4 regions of the Vibrio sp. TH_r3 genome follow, and region 1 is predicted to be linked to each of the others. Evidence: predicted binding sites of a transcription regulator. Region 1 holds the regulator's gene; each other region holds the start of a gene.

Region 1 (5,161 bases):
CAAAAAAATATCGAATATTCGTGAGTTGCTAACCACGTTAGAAGCCGTTGCTAAAGCCTCTCGTCCACTGCTGATCATTGCGGAAGATGTTGAAGGTGAAGCACTGGCTACATTGGTAGTAAACAACATGCGTGGCATCGTGAAAGCAGCAGCAGTTAAAGCACCTGGTTTTGGTGATCGTCGCAAGTCAATGCTACAAGATATAGCGATTCTAACTTCTGGTACGGTTATTTCTGAAGAGATTGGTTTAGAACTAGAAAAAGCAACGTTAGAAGATCTAGGTCAAGCTAAGCGCGTGATCATTACTAAAGAAAACACAACTATCATTGATGGTCTTGGTGAAGAAGAAATGATTCAAGGTCGTGTTTCTCAAATTCGTCAGCAAATTGAAGAAGCGACATCAGATTACGATAAAGAGAAACTACAAGAGCGCGTAGCGAAACTTGCTGGTGGTGTTGCCGTAATCAAAGTTGGTGCTGCGACTGAAGTTGAAATGAAAGAGAAAAAAGACCGCGTGGAAGATGCACTTCACGCAACTCGTGCTGCAGTTGAAGAGGGCGTCGTTGCTGGTGGTGGTGTTGCACTTATTCGCGCAGCATCTAAAGTTGCAGGCCTTGAAGGTAGCAACGAAGAACAAAATGTTGGTATTCGTGTTGCTCTTCGAGCAATGGAAGCACCTATCCGTCAAATCGTTGAGAATGCAGGTGAGGAAGACTCAGTTGTTGCTAACAACGTTAAAGCAGGCGAAGGCAGCTATGGCTACAACGCAGCGACAGGCGAATACGGTGATATGCTTGAAATGGGTATTCTAGATCCAACCAAAGTAACGCGTAGCGCACTACAGTTCGCAGCTTCAGTTGCTGGTCTTATGATCACAACAGAAGCAATGGTTACTGATGTTCCTGCTAAAGATGCTGGTGCTGCAATGCCTGATATGGGCGGCATGGGTGGTATGGGTGGAATGCCAGGAATGATGTAAAATTCCGCTACCTATGTGACTAAAGTTTAGCGGTCATGTTAAATGGATTGGGCATGTTTAAATATATGCCCAATCAAGTTACAAGCACCATAAATTAGAAACGCTTACAATAAAAGCTATCCTAATTTTATCGAAAAAAAAAGCAGCGATTCCGCTGCTTTTTTAGTTTGTCTTTATGTATAGGTGGCTCGTATTAACGAATAATTTTTATCGAGTACCGTAGACAACGATGGTTTTACCGTGTGCAGAAATTAAGTTCTGCTCTTCAAGCATTTTCAAAATACGTCCAACTGTCTCACGCGAACAGCCAACAATTTGTCCAATCTCTTGACGAGTGATTTTGATCTGCATCCCATCAGGGTGCGTCATTGCATCAGGCTGTTTTGCCAAATTAAGCAGCGTTTGAGCAATACGACCAGTTACATCTAAGAAGGCTAAATCACCTACTTTTTGGCTTGTCGTTTGTAGACGGCTTGCCATTTGAGACGAAAGACGCATCAAAATATCAGGGTTAACTTGAATCAGCTGGCGGAATTTCTTAAATGAAATTTCAGCAACTTCACAAGGTGATTTTGCTCGTACCCATGCGGTACGTTCTTGGTCTTCTTCAAAGAGGCCTAGCTCACCGATGAAGTCACCTTGGTTAAGATAAGACAGAATCATCTCTTTACCTTCTTCATCCTTGATAAGCACAGCCACTGAGCCTTTCACAATATAATACAGAGTTTCAGCTTTCTCACCCGCGTGGATAAGCGTACTCTTTGATGGATACTTATGAATATGACAGTGTGAAAGAAACCACTCTAATGTTGGATCGGTTTGAGGTTTACCTAGAACCATAATTATCTCACTATTATCTGCAGGGCCTACTTAAGCAGCGTTCCTTTGCCGCGTCCCTATTTTTCGGTGACGTTAGCATAGGATTTCTTAGTCAAAGCTGCAAGCTACATATGTATGTCTGTTAAGAATAGTATCCTTTTTTACAGTCAATTTCTTGATTTTGATCGCTCTAAAATCCTTATTCTTCGCGTAAAAATGTGCACATCATCACGGTATAACAAACAAACTGCTAAATCGGTCAGAAATTAACCTATCTTGCCAGTTTCAATTAACTGTTGAAGGACTGGCCGGATAATTAATTCCATAGCAAAGCTCATTTTTCCACCTGGAACAACGATCGTATTGTGGCGCGAAACAAATGAGCCATCAATCATAGCTAAGAGATACGGAAAATCGACATTCTTCATACCACGCAAACGGATAACCACAAAACTTTCATCTAAACTCGGGATCCCTTTAGCGTTAAGAGGGTTTGATGTGTCGACGGTTGGAACACGCTGAAAGTTAATATGTGTGCGAGAAAATTGAGGAGTAATATAATTTAGGTAATCATCCATAGAGCGAACGATTGAATCGGTTACGGCTTCTCTTGAGTGACCTCTATCTCTAGTGTCACGTACGAACTTTTGAATCCATTCTAAATTAACAATCGGCACCATACCAATAAGCAAGTCTGCATGTTGTGATACATTAACCTCACCATCGACCACTGCGCCGTGCAAGCCTTCATAAAAAAGCACATCACTGTCTTCGGGTAAATCTTGCCAAGGTGTAAAGGTTCCTGGCATCTGATTATAAGGAACGGCTTCATCAAAGGAGTGTAGATAACGTCTTACTTGTCCTTTTCCTTCTTCTCCATATTTCTTGAAGAATTGTTCTAAGGCCGGAAAGTCGTTTGCTTGTGGACCAAAATAACTGATGTGTCGTCCTTGTTCTTTGGCTTTACGAATCTCAATGTCCATTTCTGGGCGAGTGAACTTATGAAAGCTATCTCCTTCAACCCATGCGGCTTTAACGTTCATCATATTAAACATTTTTCGAAATGCTTCTGAAGTTGTCGTTGTTCCTGCGCCAGATGAACCTGTAACAGCGATAACCGGATGTTTTGCGGACATGATATCCCTTGTTATTAAATTAGATTAAACGGTGTAATTTGCTAGTTTATGGGATTCTCTAAAAAGAATAAATGCTTTAGTTTTGCCAGCTAAAATTCGCCTTTGAGTTTAATATCAACGGTTTCATGTAATTCTGAAAACACGATAACGGCGTCACCCACTCTAAGTTGTTCTTTTACTTGCGCTACTTTGTCATCGAGCGTTACTTCATTTTGCCCATAATCCGTTCCTTCTCTCAGAACAAATTCTTTGATTAAATTGTCTAGCGTGTCATTTTCAATCTCTTGCCATGGAATAATCATGTGATTTTTACGTCTCTGTGCGAATGTTTTGATAATAATTTGGCAATGTTTCTTCTAACCAAAATTTTGGTTTAGTCATTGAACCAGTTAGAAAGCCGACATGACCTCCTTGTTCAAACAGTCGATAATGTATGTTTTTGTTTAATGTAAAGCTGGGGATAACTTGCTCAGTCATAAAGGGATCATCTTTAGCATGAATTAGCTGCAAAGGAACGGTGACATCATTGAGTACATTCATTCCCGAACATCGGCGGTAATAATCATGAGCACTTTTAAAATTATGCAAAGGGGCGGTGATAAGGTCATCGAATCCGCGCAGAGTTTTAAGGGAATGTATTGTGTCGGTTGATACTCCGATCGCTTGGCTTAACTGATTGTGTTTTTTCAGCGCGTTTTTCTTTAATGAACTCAATAAATAGTTACGATATACCTTGGAGAACCCTTGTTCAATACGAGAAGAACATGCTGCAAGATCCAAAGGAGCGGACACGACAGTTGCTGCTTGTACTATAGGATCATCATTATATTTGGCTAGATAGTTAACTAACATATTACCGCCAAGCGATACACCGATAGCGACAATGGGTTGATCTGGGAAGTTTTTGCGTAAATATTCAAGTACAAACCGGGCGTCTTCAGTTTCTCCAGAATGGTAAGCTCTTGCCAACTTGTTTGGCCTGCCACTACAGCCTCTAAAGTGCATCATAACAGACAGCCAACCATCTTGTGCAAAGGCGTGCATAAGTCCGTTTGCATATGGGCTGTAAAAACAGCCTTCCAAGCCGTGGAAAAGGACAAAGATAGGTTTATTTTTTGCTGAATCAGTTGTCTGATCTTCACTCCATGCGAGATCAAGAAAATCACCATCAAGTGTGTTTAAGGTTTGCCATTGAGCAGTAAACAGTGGTTTTTTTCTGATAAATCGAGGAATGACAGTTTGGATATGTGGGTTACTTAATCCACGAGCAGCTTTAAATTCGGTCATAATAGTTGGTCATCGATTGATGTGGAGTTGATTCTGCATTGATTCTAACAGAGATCAGTTTATCGGTGAGATGAAAATTTATAATCGTTAGGTTGATGCTAACTTAACCGAGGTTTTATGAGCTGGTGTTAGCAGAATGTTTTGCAAAGGTTGCTGTAAAAAGGTGTTCGGCATTGAGTGAGCGACAGTAAGCTAATGCTAACGGTTCTTTATTGTTGGGCGTGAGTTCAAGGATATTAATACATTCGACTAAATCTGACTGCTGTTGTTTTTCTAATAGTAGTTCAAATTCTAACGATTCTCGATATAAGGTTGCAGGGAGATGGGATTTGGTTTTCTTACGAAGATGCCGATAGTGGAGAAGTAATGTTTCTGTGCGTAAAAGCGCTTGTTGGACTTGATTCCAATCATTGCGATCAAAAATTAATTGTTGTTCATCAAGCCATTTCAACAGCAACAATAAATTAACGTTGCCATTGAAATTATTTTGTAGAGAAAGACACGCTTCTTTTACCCCTCGCATGGCGTAATATTGCAAACTGAATTGCCATAATCGTTCTACGGTGAGAAAAGAAGCGGTTTTTTTCATATAGCGTCCTGTTCCATTTCTTCTAGCGACTCTTGAATAGTCATCCACTCTAATTCAACCTCCTCAAGGTCAGATTTTGCAGAGGCTTGAAGAGCCAGTATTTGATTTAGTTTAGCTTTGTTTTCCGCTTGGTACAGTTCTGTATCCAATAATTGTTGTTCTGTTTCGGATAAAGTTGTACCAAGTTTGTCCATTTTTTTTTCTAGCTTTTCTAATGACTTTCTAAGTGGTGCCGTTTGCTTGCGAAATTCAGCTTGTTTGCGTTTCTGTTCTTTTTTTGATGCTGCACTGTTGTTGCTTTTATTTGAAGTAGTTTGAGTGGCTTCTTTTTTATTCGCTTTATTTTGTTCG
Region 2 (5,161 bases), on a different contig from region 1:
TGTTAGATGGCTATTCATGTCGGAATAATTGACAAAGATCCTATTCGCTTAATTACGCCTCTTTTTGATAAAAGGGCGATTTGCGAACATATCATATTCATTGGTGATAAGAGCCAACATGCTATTTTCCAACGCCTAAAATACGTACTAGATAAGCGTGACATTAAAGCTGAGTTCTTTGAAATTCCTTCAATTGTTGATACTCCGCTTATAATCAAGGCGGTCCATCAACTAGAAGAGAATCTACTTCAACGAGGATCTATTATTAAACTTAATGCCAGTTGTGGATTAAGACATCGACTACTAACCGTGTATGAAATGTTTCGACGTAATGACTGGGAGATTTTTGTTGTAGAACCAAATAGTGACAAAATATGTTGGATTTATCCTGAAGAGTATAAAGATGCTCAACTACAAGACCACATTACAATCTCAGATTACTTAACCGTTTTTGGTGCTAGAGCAGAATTCAATGAAGTAGAAATATCAGAGAATCTAGATCAACAGCTTTATCAACTCGGCAAACGGTGGGCTGGCAACGCTTTAGAATTAGGCCCAGGTCTTGCTACGTTAAATTACCTTGCTACTACGTGTCGAAAAGAACAAAAGTTAGATGTAGCATTAACTGAAAAACAGCAAGGTTACCGTGAGGTTAACATGCTGCTATCAGATCTCGTTGATACAGATCTAGCCACGTATAAAAATGGCGTATTAACGTTTGCCAGTGAGGATGCTAGACGTTTTTCAAATGGCGAATGGTTAGAAACGTTGGTTCACAGTACTGTAAAACAAATTCAAGACGAACTCCCTACCATTCAAGACCATTCATTAAATGTTCAGGTATATCGCCAATTAGGCGAGCGTGAAGTAAGAAATGAACTCGATGTTGCTACAGTAGTAAACAATAAACTGCATATTATTGAATGTAAAACCAAAGGTATGCGCGATGATGGTGACGACACTTTATACAAATTAGAATCGTTGCGAGATTTGCTTGGTGGAATTCAAGCAAGAGCAATGCTTGTCAGTTTCCGCCCTCTTAGACACAATGATATCACTCGTGCAGAAGATTTAGGGTTGGCGTTGATTGGCCCAGACGAATTAAAAGATTTAAAAACACATTTAGCCAATTGGTTCAGCGATGCTGGTGGTCACGAAGAAGTCTAGAAAGTAATGTCATTCAATATCACAATTGAATCTACACACATTTATCGTGCTTAATAATATTTATAGTACTTAATAATATTTATAGTACTTAATCGCATTGAGACTAAGGCTTATCCTTGGTCTCGATGCGATATTCCTATCATGTACGCAAGTAATCTTTACAGAAAACTCAACGTTATAACATCTTACGTGCAGCAGAAATCACCACTTGAATAGAGCGTGTTTCTGTCTCTTTTAGCGTTACATGGTCTGGGATTTCTTTTTGAGTTCGATTAATAATAACACCAGCGACACAACCTGCTTTTAAACCAGAACTGGCACACATAGTAAATAACGTTGCTGATTCCATTTCAAAGTTGAGTACCCCCATATCTTGCCATTCTTGCATTGAACCTTGGAAACGCTTGACCACTCGACCTGAAAACGTATCGTAACGTTCTTGGCCCGGATAAAAAGTATCACTCGATGCGGTAACGCCCATGTGTACTTTTGCACCAGACTCTTCTACCGCTTCTTTCATTGCCGTTGCCACTTCGAAGTTAGCTACGGCAGGAAACTCTAGTGGAGCAAAATGAGTACTGGCACCATCTAAACGAACAGAACCGGTAGAAACAATCATATCACCAACATTTACATCAGATTGAATAGCTCCAGTCGTTCCGACACGCAAAAATGTACGCACGCCACACTGGGCTAACTCTTCTACCGCAATAGATGTAGAAGGGCCACCAATACCAGTTGAACACACCACAACAGGGCTACCATCCAATTCAGCTAGGTATACATTATATTCACGATGACTTGCTAATTGGATTGCATTTTCCATTTCAGCTGCGATTTTAGGCACACGATCAGGGTCACCGGGAATAATCGCAACAGTTGCGCCCTTAAGATCGGCCGCAGTAATACCAAGATGAAATACAGGTTGGGACATAAATTGCTCCTTTAATTGGCGTTAGCATTTTTCTAACCCAGAATATACACAACGTTTACCCTTAAACTGTAGCGGACAAACACTATAAAGTTAGTGATTAAAGTCACACATATAAACAATTACAAACCAAGCGTTACATATTAATGGGATCTAGATCTCATTTAATTGTTAAGTTTAATCAATAAACGGTATGTTACTGCATATTTAATCTTAGCAAATGCATTAAGAACGCAGTAACCTTAATGCATTTACTGTAACCAAAAATGTCGCACCACTATCGGCTAATACTGCCATCCATAAGCCAGTGAGCCCTAAAAGACTAGTAATTAAAAACACCAGTTTTAGACCTAGTGCTAACGCTATATTCTGCCGAATGTTTGTAAGTGTGGCCTGAGACAAAATAATAATATCTGCAATATCTGTCAGTCTGTTGTGCGTCAATGCTGAGTCTGCAGCTTCCAGAGCAACATCGGTTCCACTGCCCATTGCTATACCAATAGATGCGGCTTTCATTGCTGGTGCGTCATTTATTCCATCTCCAATCATCGCAACATGATCTTCCTTCGCTAACTTCTGGATCTGTTTAACTTTATCCTGAGGTAACAAACCTGCTTTGAATTCAACACCAATTAGGTCAGCGATAGCTTTGGCACTTCGAGCATTATCACCAGTGAGCATTAAAGTACGAATTCCTAATTGATGTAACTTAGCAATCCCCTCTTTAGCATCATCACGTAACGTATCTTGCCATGCAATAAGCCCTATTATTTCGCTTATTGGTGTTAAGTCTGTTCTGACCACGACAACCGCCGTTTTTCCAGCTTGCTCCAAAGACTCAATTTGTTGCTGAACAAAAGGAGAAAGAGACAGTGTCACCTTACTTGGCGCCACTATCTGATAAGACACTCTATCAATAACTCCGCTCACCCCAACACCAGCAATCGCACTTTTGTCATGCGCATCGAATAAATTCAACTTTTGACTCTCTGCATATTTTACTAAAGAACGAGCAAGAGGATGAGTTGAGCCTACTTCTATTGACGCTGATATTTGAAGAAGTTCATCACGATTAATATCAGCATACGGCAGCACGTCTGTTACATTTGGTTCGCCTTTGGTTAAGGTACCCGTTTTGTCAAAAGCAATGGTTTTTATTCGACCTAATTGTTCAAGTGCCGCTCCACCTTTGATTAATGCGCCTCTTTTTGCAGCAACCGCTAAACCTGAGGTAATAGCTGCAGGTGTTGAGATAACCAAAGCACAAGGGCAGGCAATTAATAGCAGAGCCAGTCCTCTATATATCCATGTATCCCATGGCTGAGAAAAAATTAACGGAGGGGTGATGATCACGAGAAGAGCCAACAACATCATTGCCGGCGTGTACCAGCGGCTAAATTTATCTAAAAATCGTTCTAGTGGTGCTTTGTGAGATTCTGCTTCTTCAATTAAATGCAAGATACGGTCAATCGCATTTTCACCTTGTTGAGAAGTCACATTCAAACGAACCACTTTATCCACAACAACTGAACCTGCCATGACTTGATCACCTGCAAAATGTTCTACGGGGAGTGATTCACCTGTTAAAGCACTCTCATCAAAACTGGCACTAAATTGAATCACACCATCTGCAGGTAAGCGAGAGCCCGGAGAAACTTCAATCATATCGCCAGGAACCAATGAGCTTACTGAAACTTCAATTCTTTCATTATCAATAATTTTGATCGCTTGTTCGGGAACTAACGACATCAGCGACTGGACACCACTTCTAGCGCGAGAAGAAGCATACCCTTCTAATTTTTCACCTAATAAAAATAGCAACAGCACCATTGCAGCTTCGGCACTTTCACCAAGATATAAAGCACCAATTGCAGCGCAACTCATCAAGGTTTCAATCGAAAATGGCGAACCTGATTTGGCTAACGCTAAGGATTTTTTAGCAATAGGAATAAGACCTAAAAGACAAATGGCTACGAATGACCAATGACTAAATTGTGGAAAGACGCTTTGTACAGCGAAGGAAAACGCCATAGCGACCGCAAGGGAAATCACCGTAATATTCTGTTTGAGAAGCGACTGAGTGCCAAGCTCTTTGGAAGCAGCCTGATAATCGCTATTATCATGTAATATAAAACCGTTGTCGTTTACAACTGCCTCTACTTGTTCAAGTACAGACGTTCTATCGTATTTCACTACTAACTTTTCCGTAGCAAAAAGTACTTTTACTTCAACTACGCCACTAAGACTGATCACTGCTTTTTCTATTTGTCGAGCACAGGCAGGACAGTCCATTCCTTCCACTTTCCAACTTTGCGTATACAGTGACTCTATATTGGTGAAATCCGACGTCTTTGCCGTATCTTTTACACTACAATTGCTACTTTGTTCACTAGAGCAACATGAATCATTAATGCTATCACAACACGCATCACTACTATTGGTGCAACAATTATCAGTTTCACTAGGAACAACTTTAACAGCTGTAATTATTGGGTTAGAAACCTTGTGAATATTATTTATTATCGGCGTTGTCGTTGCTTGACAATCTTTATTTTTGCTAACCATGGTATCTCCGTTATTCCATTTGAAACAAATGGTATTGAATGGATACCACAAGCATAAACCTTGGAGTAAACTCCAAGGTCAAGCTTTAGTTTTTGGCATACACAAAAATTATCTTAAACGGGCCAAAACTACATTCTGGTCAAGGTCACCTTGGTAATCTGTATAATCAAGTCCTTGGTCAAAAATAAATTCAGTAATGAGTGTTCTCGCACGTTCCCGTAAAACATCTGCACTCCAAGGTTTTTCAAAATAACTCTCAATTCTTGCTAAATTAATAGCAGTAATCGTATCTTGATGTGTGGCTTGCCCGGTTAACAAAATTTTCTTCGTGGTGGAAAATCGCTGGTCTTGTGATATTTCCGTTAACAGCTCGACCCCTGTTTTGCCTGGCATCACATGATCAGAGATAACCAAAGCGACAAATTCACCATCAGAATCAAATTCATCCATCAATTCTAATGCTTCATCAGCTGATTCGCAGTCTTCTATGTTTAACCA
Region 3 (5,161 bases), on a different contig from region 1:
TTGAGTTAATTGATCGAGGTCGGCAGGCCAGTCTGTCCCAATTTTTTCTGAAATTAGATTAGAAAGCCCTGGATTACAGAATTTCAACCAACGACGCGGCGTTACACCATTGGTGACGTTCTGTAGTTTGTTTGGATATAACTCGTTAAATTCAGGGAATAAATCACGTTTAACTAATTCAGAATGTAGGGCCGCAACACCATTAACTGCATATGAACCCACTACGCATAAATTAGCCATACGCACCATACGATGGAAGCCTTCTTGAATAATAGAGAGCTTACGCTGCTTATCTACATCACCTGGCCATTTAGCTCGTACTTCAATCAAAAATAAATGGTTAATGTGATAGATAATTTCCATATGACGAGGTAGTAAACGTTGAATCAGAGATTCACTCCACGTTTCTAAGGCTTCAGGCAGCAAGGTATGATTGGTATAGGCGAAGGTTTTAGAACAAATCCCCCATGCGTCATCCCACGAAAGACCACGTTCATCAATCAGAATGCGCATCAATTCAGGAATTGAAACCGTTGGATGAGTATCGTTAAGTTGGATTGTTTCGTATTTTGGTAAATCCCTTATGTCATGCCCTGCCGCGTCATGACGACGGAGAATATCGCCAATAGAAGCCGCACTATGAAAATACTGCTGCATTAGACGAAGTGTTTTACCTTTTTCATGGTTGTCATTTGGGTAAAGTACTTTTGTAATATTCCCCGAGTCGATAAGAGCATGTTGAGCTTCAAAGTAATCACCATTGTTGAAACTTTCTAATGAGAAAGGGGCAATGGCTCGACATTCCCATAAGCGCAATGGATAAACTGTGTCACTTTCATAACCAACAATCGGTAGATCCCATGGCATACCTTGTACTTGCATTCCTGGAACCCATCGACGTTTCTCAACGCCGTCAACATATTCAGATTCTACATGACCATAAAAACCAATTTGCTGTGCATATTCTGGACGAGCAATTTCCCACGGATACCCCTCTACACCGCGCCATGCGTCTGGTGCTTCTTTTTGGTGCCCGTGTTCAAAAGACTGCTTAAAAAGACCATATTCATAATGCAACCCATAACCAATCGTCGGATACTCTTGTGCTGCACAAGAATCCATAAAACAAGCAGCTAAACGACCTAAGCCACCATTACCCAACGATGGATCGCGTTCTTCTTCTAGCAAATCAGAAAGGCTTTGACCTAACTCACTCATCGCATCTGTAATTTGGCCATACAACCCCATACTAATTAAATTGTTGCCAGTTAAACGCCCAATCAAAAATTCAAGCGACAAATAGTTAACACTTTTGGCATTTTTAATTGCTGGATCATTTTCTGTTTCAAGTAGATCAAATGTGGTTAACTCTGCTAACGCACGCCCCATTGCTAAATACCATGCTCGTGAATCAGCGTTCTCCACTGTTGTTGCGTAAGTTGCGGTTAAGTGCTTTTTAACATTAGCCTGAAATGAGGCTTTATCGAATTTAGCTTGTTGAGTTGGTTTCATAACGACATCTCTTAGTTTTCATTCATCTTTTGCTCATCCTGCATTGAATTATCAAGCAGAACATCCTCCCATGATTCAGGAGAAGGAGGAGGAGTATCTAGGGCGTAGAAAGTCGTCCTCCGCATAATTAAAGATCAAAATCACATTATTGAAGCCGACAAGGCGAACGTAAGTGACAAAGATCACGCGTGCATCTTTTTTACCTAAATTAATCTCGAAAGACTAAAAGTAACCTGAAAACAAAATACTCTCAAAAAAGTAAATCTGGTCACAAAATAATTAAAGCTCAGAATTGTTTCAGTGACACTAATATGTACAAGTAACATCGTTAATTATATCCCCCACTTACACAATATGTGACCAATGACTCAATTTTAGGGCGTAGATGATCAGTAATTTGCGCCATGTCATACATATTTGAGAATGGGAATGTACGCTAGGGCAACGCTTAGCGTAGGATAGCTTCTATGTTGTCTCTTTGTCGTCTAAATGACATTCCTAGAAGCTTATGCGACTTTTTTATCGTCAAATTTCACAATGTACACACAAAGATAGTGACTGAAAAATCACACAATAACTAATTGAAATGACTTATGTTGATACCATCAAAATTAACCAGACCAAGCCGATTGCACAACGCAATAATGAGACCAAGAGTACTCGATTTATTGCAACAAGCCCCTTTTTATAAACTGGTTCTTTTTCGATCCCCTGCTGGCTATGGGAAAACAACCATGGCAACCCAATGGCTTGCAAATAAAAGCGCTGTAGGGTGGTTTAGCATAGATAATAGTGACAATGATTCTAACCGCTTCGCTGACTATTTTATTCACGCTATCAATAAGGCAACTAACAATAAGTGTCCTATTTCTGAAACACTAGCTAAAAGGCGACAGTTTTCTTCGCTTACCTCTCTATTTGAAGAAATTTTTGTAGAGCTATCTAATTATTTTGATGAGTTTTATGTCGCACTCGACGACTACCATCTTATAAACTCAGACGAGATCCACGAAGCTATGCGGTTCTTCATAAAAAACATGCCGGATAATATGACGTTAGTAGTTACCAGTAGAAGTTCCCCTCCCTTGGGTACAGCTAATCTGCGTGTACGAGATTTAATGCTCGAGATAGATAATCAGGCATTAGCATTCGACACAGAAGAAACTACACGCTTTTTCAATCAACGTGTTGCCGACGGAATCGATGATACCACGGCATATAATTTACAATCTTATGTAGAGGGTTGGCCTTCTGCCTTACAACTAATTGCCTTACAAGCCCAGTACCAACAAAAAACTTTAGTTCAATCGGCTGAATCGGTCGCAAAATTTAATCATGCGCATCTTTGGGATTATTTAATAGAAGAAGTCTTTGACATACTCGATTCAGAGACCAAAAACTTTTTAATGCGTTGTTCTATATTAGAAACATTTAACGACACTTTAGTTAATAATATCACCAACCGAACCGATTCATTGGCGATGATAGAATCTCTTAATCGATTTGGGTTGTTTATCTATCGCTTGGAAGGAGAACAAAACTGGTATCGTTTTCATCATCTATTCGCCGAGTTTCTCACTCACCAAAGAAAAACCAACATCAATGATGAAGAAGTTAGTTTACATCGCCAAGCGGCTGAAACTTGGCTGAAATTGGGTGTACCGTACCAAGCACTTTTTCACGCTCAAAACGCTCAAGATAGTACGCTAATGAGCAAAATAATCCTTGATTCCGGTTGGAAAATGTTTAATCGAGGTGATCTAAAGGTACTGGATAATGCACTAAATAAACTTGATAGTGATTTACTATACAGCGACATGAAATTGCCGCTATTGCGAGCATGGTTATCTCAAAGTCAACATAGATACAATGAAGTAGAAGATATGTTAACCGAATCGCTAATTAAAATGGAGCAACAAAAACTCAAATTAACCACTACTGACCAAGGTCAAGTCAATGCATTGCTGGCACAAATTTCCATCAATAAAAATGATCCACAACGAGCACTAGAATACGCCGAACTCGCCTTAAGCCAATTAGATACCACGATATATCATAGCCGTATTGTCGCGATATCAATCGTTGGTGAAGTGAACCATGTTTTGGGGCAACTAGAGCGTGCATTACCTCTTATGCAACAGACTGAAAAATTAGCTCGTCAACATCAACTTTATCATCAAGCACTTTGGGCTATTTTGCAACAAAGCGAAATTCTGGTTGCGCAAGGCTTTATCCAAGCCGCATTTGAAATGCTAGATCATGCTTTCAAATTAATTGAAGATCAAAAATTGCAACAACTTCCGTTACATGAGTTTGCATTGCGATTAAAAACCCAAATTTTATGGTGTTGGAATCGATTAGATGAAGCTGAACACCATGCATACACAGGTATTGAAGTATTGGGGGTAACCGATCAAAGCAAGCATTTACATAGTTATTCTATGCTAGCTCGCATTGCTGTTGGCAGAGGCGAATTGGATAAGGCAACTAAATTTATTACAAAAATAGAACAGTTACTGACACAATCAAGCTATCATCTAGATTGGACTGCTAATGCTTCCCTTTCCCTCATTCTTTATTGGCAAGCGCGCAACGATATAGAATCAATGCAACAATGGTTAGCATCAGCTATTAAACCAACCGACGCTAAAAACCATTTCTTACAACTGCAATGGCGCAACATTATTAGAGTACAGATCTATCTTGGTGAATACGAAGATGCCGATACCAGCTTATCCTTCCTTACTAAACAAGCTGCTGACTCAAATTTAATTTCTGATATAAACCGAAACCTAGTCATGCAAGCGATATTGGCTATTAAACAGCAAGATGACAAAAGCGCGAGAGAAAAACTTGAACAAGCACTAATAATGACCAATCAAACAAGTATCTTAGGAGACTTTCTTATAGATGGCGGATTGCTTCTTCCGGTATTGCAAAAATTAATAAACCGGTCAGCCTTGGGTGAACTAGAAAAACATCGAGCGCAGCAATTAATCAATGATATCTCAGACAAGCAACGCAGCCGATCGATACATTTTGATGAAGAGTTTATTCATCAGTTACTTCATCAGCCTAATGTTCCTGAATTAGTCAGAACCAGCCCGTTAACACAAAGAGAGTGGCAAGTACTTGGTTTGATTTATTCTGGTTTTAGTAACGAACAAATAGCGCAAGAACTCGATGTAGCAGGGACAACAATCAAAACACACATTCGAAACCTTTATCAAAAACTAAATATAACTAATAGAAAAAATGCTATTGAGATGGCAGAAAATTTAATTAATTTAATTAATTAGATATTATAACCAAACTACTTGGAATGGTAGGTAACATTGCAGCTTCAATTAGCAAGAGTATACAATTAAGCTACGAATAATATGAGATAACAGCGTAGGAACAGGAACAGGAACAGGAACAGGGTATTACAAGCCAATATAATGCGTGTATTCAATAAAAAAAACCAACCGCAAAATTGCGATTGGTTAATAGATAGTGTGAACAATATTTATTCACTAACAACGTCAGTTGGCTAGGTGACCCTCGGCTTTAAGAAGGGTCGAATATAATAATGCAGTATGTGTGCCAACTTTTATTATTGGTTTTTTCTATATAAAGAGCCAAATATAAGCCAAATTTCAATTTTCAA
Region 4 (5,161 bases), on a different contig from region 1:
CTCTGATTTACCCCGCAGTAAGCCTGATTTTATACAAATTAATAAAAATGCAATGTTCTTTGTTGAACTATATATAGTTAAGTTAATGTAAATTGATCCAATTAATACAAATATAGCTAATAAGTGCGCAATGAACTTTTTTTTAGATGAATGATTTATAATAAATGTGATTTACCTATTAATTAAAGTGTCAGTTGGGAGGTGTCGGTATGTTTGATAAATTTAATAAGTTAATTAAGCGCTACGATGACTGGTGTAAGAGAATGGGATTGTTACCTGAGCAAAAAAGTTGTTGTGTGCCGATAATAAAACAAGATGTTTTTGATAATAAAGAGACAAAAGATGAATGAGAGTTCTTTTCGGTTATTTGATACCCATTGTCATTTAGACCGAGCTGATTTTTGTAGCGATGATGCTTTTGCGCAACAATTGCAAATGGCGCAGTCAGTGGGTGTAGATAAGTTTCTCATACCAGGTTGCGGTGCGTTTAACTGGGATAAAATAGAACAACTCTGCTCAACGTACCCAGATCTTTATTTCTCACTAGGTTTACATCCTTATTATATCGACCAGCATCTTGACCAACATTTAATTTTACTTGATGCCAAGTTATCGAAAAAACATGAGAAATGTGTTGCTATTGGAGAGTGCGGTCTAGACTTTTATCAAACGCGCAATGATGAGCAGCTTCAAAAACATTATGTTGTAGAACAAATTCGATTAGCTAATAAATATCAACTGCCGCTTATTTTGCACTCCAGAAAATCCCACCAAGATATGATTAAGCTTCTTAAGCAACATCCGCTTGAAGGCAAAGGAATAATACATGCATTTACTGGTAGTTATCAGCAAGCTCTCGACTATATTAATTTGGGGTTTTATATCGGTGTCGGCGGATCTATTACCTACAGTCGAGCGAAGAAAACCCGAAAAACGATATCTTTATTACCTCTAGAATCATTGGTTCTTGAGACTGATTCACCCGATATGCCGCTTAATGGCTATCAAGGGGAAAAAAATCACCCTAAAAATCTGCCAATTACGCTAAATGAGCTGATCTTGTTGCGAAGTGAGTCAGAGCAAACGGTTGCAAAGCAAGTTTATGACAATAGTCTACTTGCCTATAATATTAATTATTAATTGCAAGTAAATATAATAAATAATGAACTAATACTGATGTAAGTGTGAAATGAATCTCATTTTTGTATTTTGTTACATTTTTTTTAATTGATAAGTGTGATCTACGCACTGAATTATTTTCTGATGTCTGTTTATAATCGCCTCGCTTTTAAGCTCCATTTTGTCACACGCCACTTAACTAAAATAAGGAAGCCATAAACCATGAGCCTGTTTATGAGCCTAATCGGCATGGTTGTACTCATTGCAATAGCTGTACTTCTATCCGACAACCGCAAAGCAATTAATTTACGAACCGTGGGTGGTGCATTTGCCATCCAATTTATCCTTGGTGCATTTGTACTTTATGTGCCTTGGGGTAAAGATTTATTAGGAGGTTTCTCTAGCGGAGTTGCCAGTGTTATCGACTTTGGTAAAAGCGGAACCAGTTTTCTATTTGGTAACCTAGTGAGCTTTTCTGTCGATGGACTTGGTTTTATCTTTGCCTTTCAAGTTTTGCCGACTTTGATATTTTTCTCATCATTGATCTCAGTACTTTACTACATTGGTGCGATGCAATGGGTGATTCGAATTCTAGGCGGAGCATTGGAAAAAGCGCTTGGTACTTCACAAGCAGAATCGATGTCTGCAGCGGCTAATATATTTGTTGGTCAAACAGAAGCACCGTTAGTCGTTCGTCCATTTGTACCTAAAATGACCCAATCTGAACTATTTGCGGTAATGTGTGGTGGTTTGGCATCGGTTGCTGGTGGTGTATTAGCTGGCTACGCATCTATGGGGGTACCACTCGAATATCTGGTGGCGGCTTCGTTTATGGCGGCTCCAGGCGGTCTACTATTCGCTAAGATTATTAAGCCAGAAACAGAAGAGTTTGATAACGACATTGAGGCTGATTTAGAGGGCGGCAACGATAAACCCGCTAACGTTATTGATGCAGCAGCAGGTGGCGCTTCATCTGGTTTACAACTCGCACTAAATGTTGGCGCGATGCTTATTGCTTTTATCGGATTGATTGCATTGATCAACGGTATGTTGGGTGGCATTGGCAACTGGTTCGGATATGAATCATTAAGTTTAGAGCTTATTTTAGGATGGGTTTTCTCTCCTCTTGCTTTCCTTATTGGTGTTCCTTGGGAGGAAGCAACATTGGCTGGATCTTTCATTGGTCAAAAGACCATCGTGAATGAATTTGTTGCTTACTTGAATTTTGTTCCTTACGTTGGCGAAAACGCACAAGTAGTTGCAGCAACAGGTCAAGTTATGTCAGAGAAAACAACAGCAATTATCTCTTTTGCTTTGTGTGGATTTGCAAACTTATCCTCGATAGCTATTTTGCTTGGTGGTTTGGGTGGTATTGCACCTGGTCGACGCCATGATATCGCACGTATGGGTGTAAAAGCGGTTTGTGCTGGTACATTATCTAACTTGATGGCAGCGACGATCGCAGGTTTTTGCATATCATTGGCGGCAATGTAATTTAGTCACAACAATATAACTTTAAGCCTTATATAAACACGGCCGCAGTAAATTGCGACCGTGTTTTGTTTTTAAGCTCTAAATTGGAGTGGATGCCGCTAATTTAACGGTGATTGTTAGATTATTTGTTTTTTTTTGAGATGGGAAACGTTTGCTTTAAATGTTGCATCTATCACATTTAAATGAAACGTCTATAATGTATACATCTTAAATGTTAAGAAAAAATCATCTCAATTACCTATATCGCTTAACTGCCTAGCATTATTACTTGAGTGATTGATTAAAGGTTTTGGTGCATTTTTACAATGTCAAACATGGTGTATGGCATTTAATAAATTAGATAAATACCGCAATCATAGATTGTTGTACCACGAATGATATTGGTACTGGCGGTGACAGGGATGGCAATTAATAGTCTGATTGAATATGAGCTATTAAGTCTTCAAGGAACCAAGTCCGTTCATTTCGTAACTAAAAAGTAAATACTAACCTAGTATGTTTAACTAGGTCAGCACAGAATACTTTTTGACTAACAAATTGAATTTTTTGATCGGAGATAGAAATGAGCGATTTAAAAGTAGCAGCTCTACGTGCACTTAAACTTATGGATTTAACCACGCTAAATGATGATGACACTAATGAAAAGGTTGTCGCGCTTTGTCGTGATGCGAAAACATCCGTTGGCAATACCGCAGCAATTTGTATTTACCCGCGTTTTATTCCCATTGCTAAAAAAGCACTTCGCGAGCAGGGTACAGAAGATATTCGTATTGCAACGGTGACTAACTTCCCACATGGGAATGATGATATTGATATTGCCGTTGCCGAAACAAAAGCAGCGATAGCGTATGGTGCCGATGAAGTTGATGTTGTATTCCCTTATCGCACATTGATTGCCGGCGATGAAACAACAGGTTTTGAGTTAGTTAAACGTTGTAAAGAAGCATGTGGTGACGTCTTATTAAAAGTCATTATTGAAACTGGCGAATTAAAAGAAGAAGCCCTTATTAGAAAAGCCTCTGAATTGTCGATAAAAGCAGGTGCTAACTTCATTAAAACCTCCACGGGTAAAGTACCAGTAAATGCTACACCTGAGGCCGCTAAAATTATGTTGCAAGTTATCCGAGATATGGGTGTTGCTGAAACCGTAGGCTTTAAACCAGCAGGTGGCGTGCGTACTGCTGAAGATGCCGCTGAATTTTTAGCTATGGCAGATGAAATTTTAGGGCCTGATTGGGCTGACAATATGCATTATCGTTTTGGTGCATCGAGTCTACTGACCAGCCTACTTAATACACTAGAAGTAACGAAAGACGTTGCGGATCCAAACGCTTACTAATCAAAAGGTGGCCTCTTCATAATCTAGCATCTTTAAATGGTCGCTATGTTAGAAGAGGCGGTTACTTTATTCTTTTAAAAGTAGGACAATTCTAATGTATTTACCTCAAGAAATTATCCGTAGAAAACGCGACGGTGAAACGTTAACTGAGCAAGAAATTCAATTTTTCATTCAAGGTGTTGCGGACAATAGTGTTTCTGAAGGTCAAATAGCAGCGTTTGCTATGGCTATCTTTTTTAACGAAATGACCATGCCCGAACGCATTGCCCTCACTTGTGCCATGCGAGATTCTGGTATGGTTATCGATTGGGCTCATATGAATTTCGATGGGCCTATCGTAGACAAACACTCCACAGGAGGTGTTGGTGATGTTACGTCATTAATGCTTGGCCCTATGATAGCGGCATGTGGTGGTTATGTACCAATGATTTCTGGTCGTGGCTTAGGGCATACTGGCGGAACTCTAGATAAGCTCGAATCGATACCGGGATACAATATAACGCCGACCAATGAATTATTTGGTGAAGTTACTAAACAAGCCGGTGTGGCAATTATTGGACAGACAGGCGATCTTGCTCCAGCAGATAAACGGGTTTACGCCACTCGAGATATCACTGCAACAGTCGACAATATTTCCTTGATTACGGCTTCTATTCTATCAAAAAAATTAGCTGCGGGTCTTGGGTCTCTTGTCATGGATGTAAAAGTTGGTTCCGGTGCATTTATGCCTACCTACCAAGAATCGGAACAGTTAGCAAAATCTATTGTCGCAGTAGCTAATGGCGCAGGTACCAAAACCACCGCTATACTGACTGATATGAATCAAGTGTTAGCTTCGTCGGCAGGTAATGCTTTAGAAGTTCGAGAAGCGGTGCGGTTTTTAACAGGTGAATACCGTAATCCTCGTTTGTATGAAGTCACGATGGCATCTTGTGCTGAAATGTTGGTGTTAGCTAATTTAGCTAAAGATTCAGATGATGCTCGTCAAAAACTGCAAACCGTATTAGATAGTGGTAGCGCTGCGGAGCGATTTGGGAAAATGGTTGCAGGTCTAGGTGGTCCGAAGGATTTTGTCCAGAATTACGATAACTATCTTGATAAAGCTGAAGTTATTAGACCTGTTTATGCTGAAACACATGGCATTGTTAGTGCTATGGATACTCGTGCAATTGGCATGGCCGTTGTTGGTATGGGTGGGGGACGTAAAGT

What was found. The regulator CRP, encoded in region 1, controls carbon source genes, mostly activating them, when cyclic AMP is high. The targets are predictions, from matches to a motif close to TGTGANNNNNNTCACA.
Region 2: udp (uridine phosphorylase) is a predicted target of CRP. The motif match lies at 2,194-2,209, and genes of this name have one in related genera.
Region 3: R3X26_RS16010 (glycogen/starch/alpha-glucan phosphorylase) is a predicted target of CRP. The motif match lies at 1,684-1,699, and genes of this name have one in related genera.
Region 4: R3X26_RS09860 (NupC/NupG family nucleoside CNT transporter) is a predicted target of CRP. The motif match lies at 1,184-1,199, and genes of this name have one in related genera.

What each region holds. Positions count from the first base shown of each region.
Region 1 covers NZ_JAWMPW010000017.1:14,759-19,919, reverse strand. The annotation lists gene groL (chaperonin GroEL) at 1-979, shown strand, start outside; gene crp (cAMP-activated global transcriptional regulator CRP) at 1,187-1,819, opposite strand; gene R3X26_RS13620 (phosphoribulokinase) at 2,065-2,934, opposite strand; gene R3X26_RS13615 (YheU family protein) at 3,024-3,236, opposite strand; gene R3X26_RS13610 (hydrolase) at 3,244-4,221, opposite strand; gene R3X26_RS13605 (TIGR02444 family protein) at 4,337-4,810, opposite strand; gene R3X26_RS13600 (ABC transporter ATP-binding protein) at 4,807-5,161, opposite strand, start outside.
Region 2 covers NZ_JAWMPW010000001.1:310,325-315,485, forward strand. The annotation lists gene R3X26_RS01345 (DUF1887 family protein) at 7-1,167, shown strand; gene udp (uridine phosphorylase) at 1,343-2,101, opposite strand; gene R3X26_RS01355 (zinc/cadmium/mercury/lead-transporting ATPase) at 2,324-4,663, opposite strand; gene R3X26_RS01360 (response regulator) at 4,772-5,161, opposite strand, start outside.
Region 3 covers NZ_JAWMPW010000025.1:20,127-25,287, reverse strand. The annotation lists gene R3X26_RS16010 (glycogen/starch/alpha-glucan phosphorylase) at 1-1,512, opposite strand, end outside; gene malT (HTH-type transcriptional regulator MalT) at 2,106-4,811, shown strand.
Region 4 covers NZ_JAWMPW010000009.1:5,025-10,185, forward strand. The annotation lists gene R3X26_RS09850 (hypothetical protein) at 210-350, shown strand; gene R3X26_RS09855 (TatD family hydrolase) at 343-1,140, shown strand; gene R3X26_RS09860 (NupC/NupG family nucleoside CNT transporter) at 1,342-2,613, shown strand; gene deoC (deoxyribose-phosphate aldolase) at 3,176-3,952, shown strand; gene deoA (thymidine phosphorylase) at 4,047-5,161, shown strand, end outside.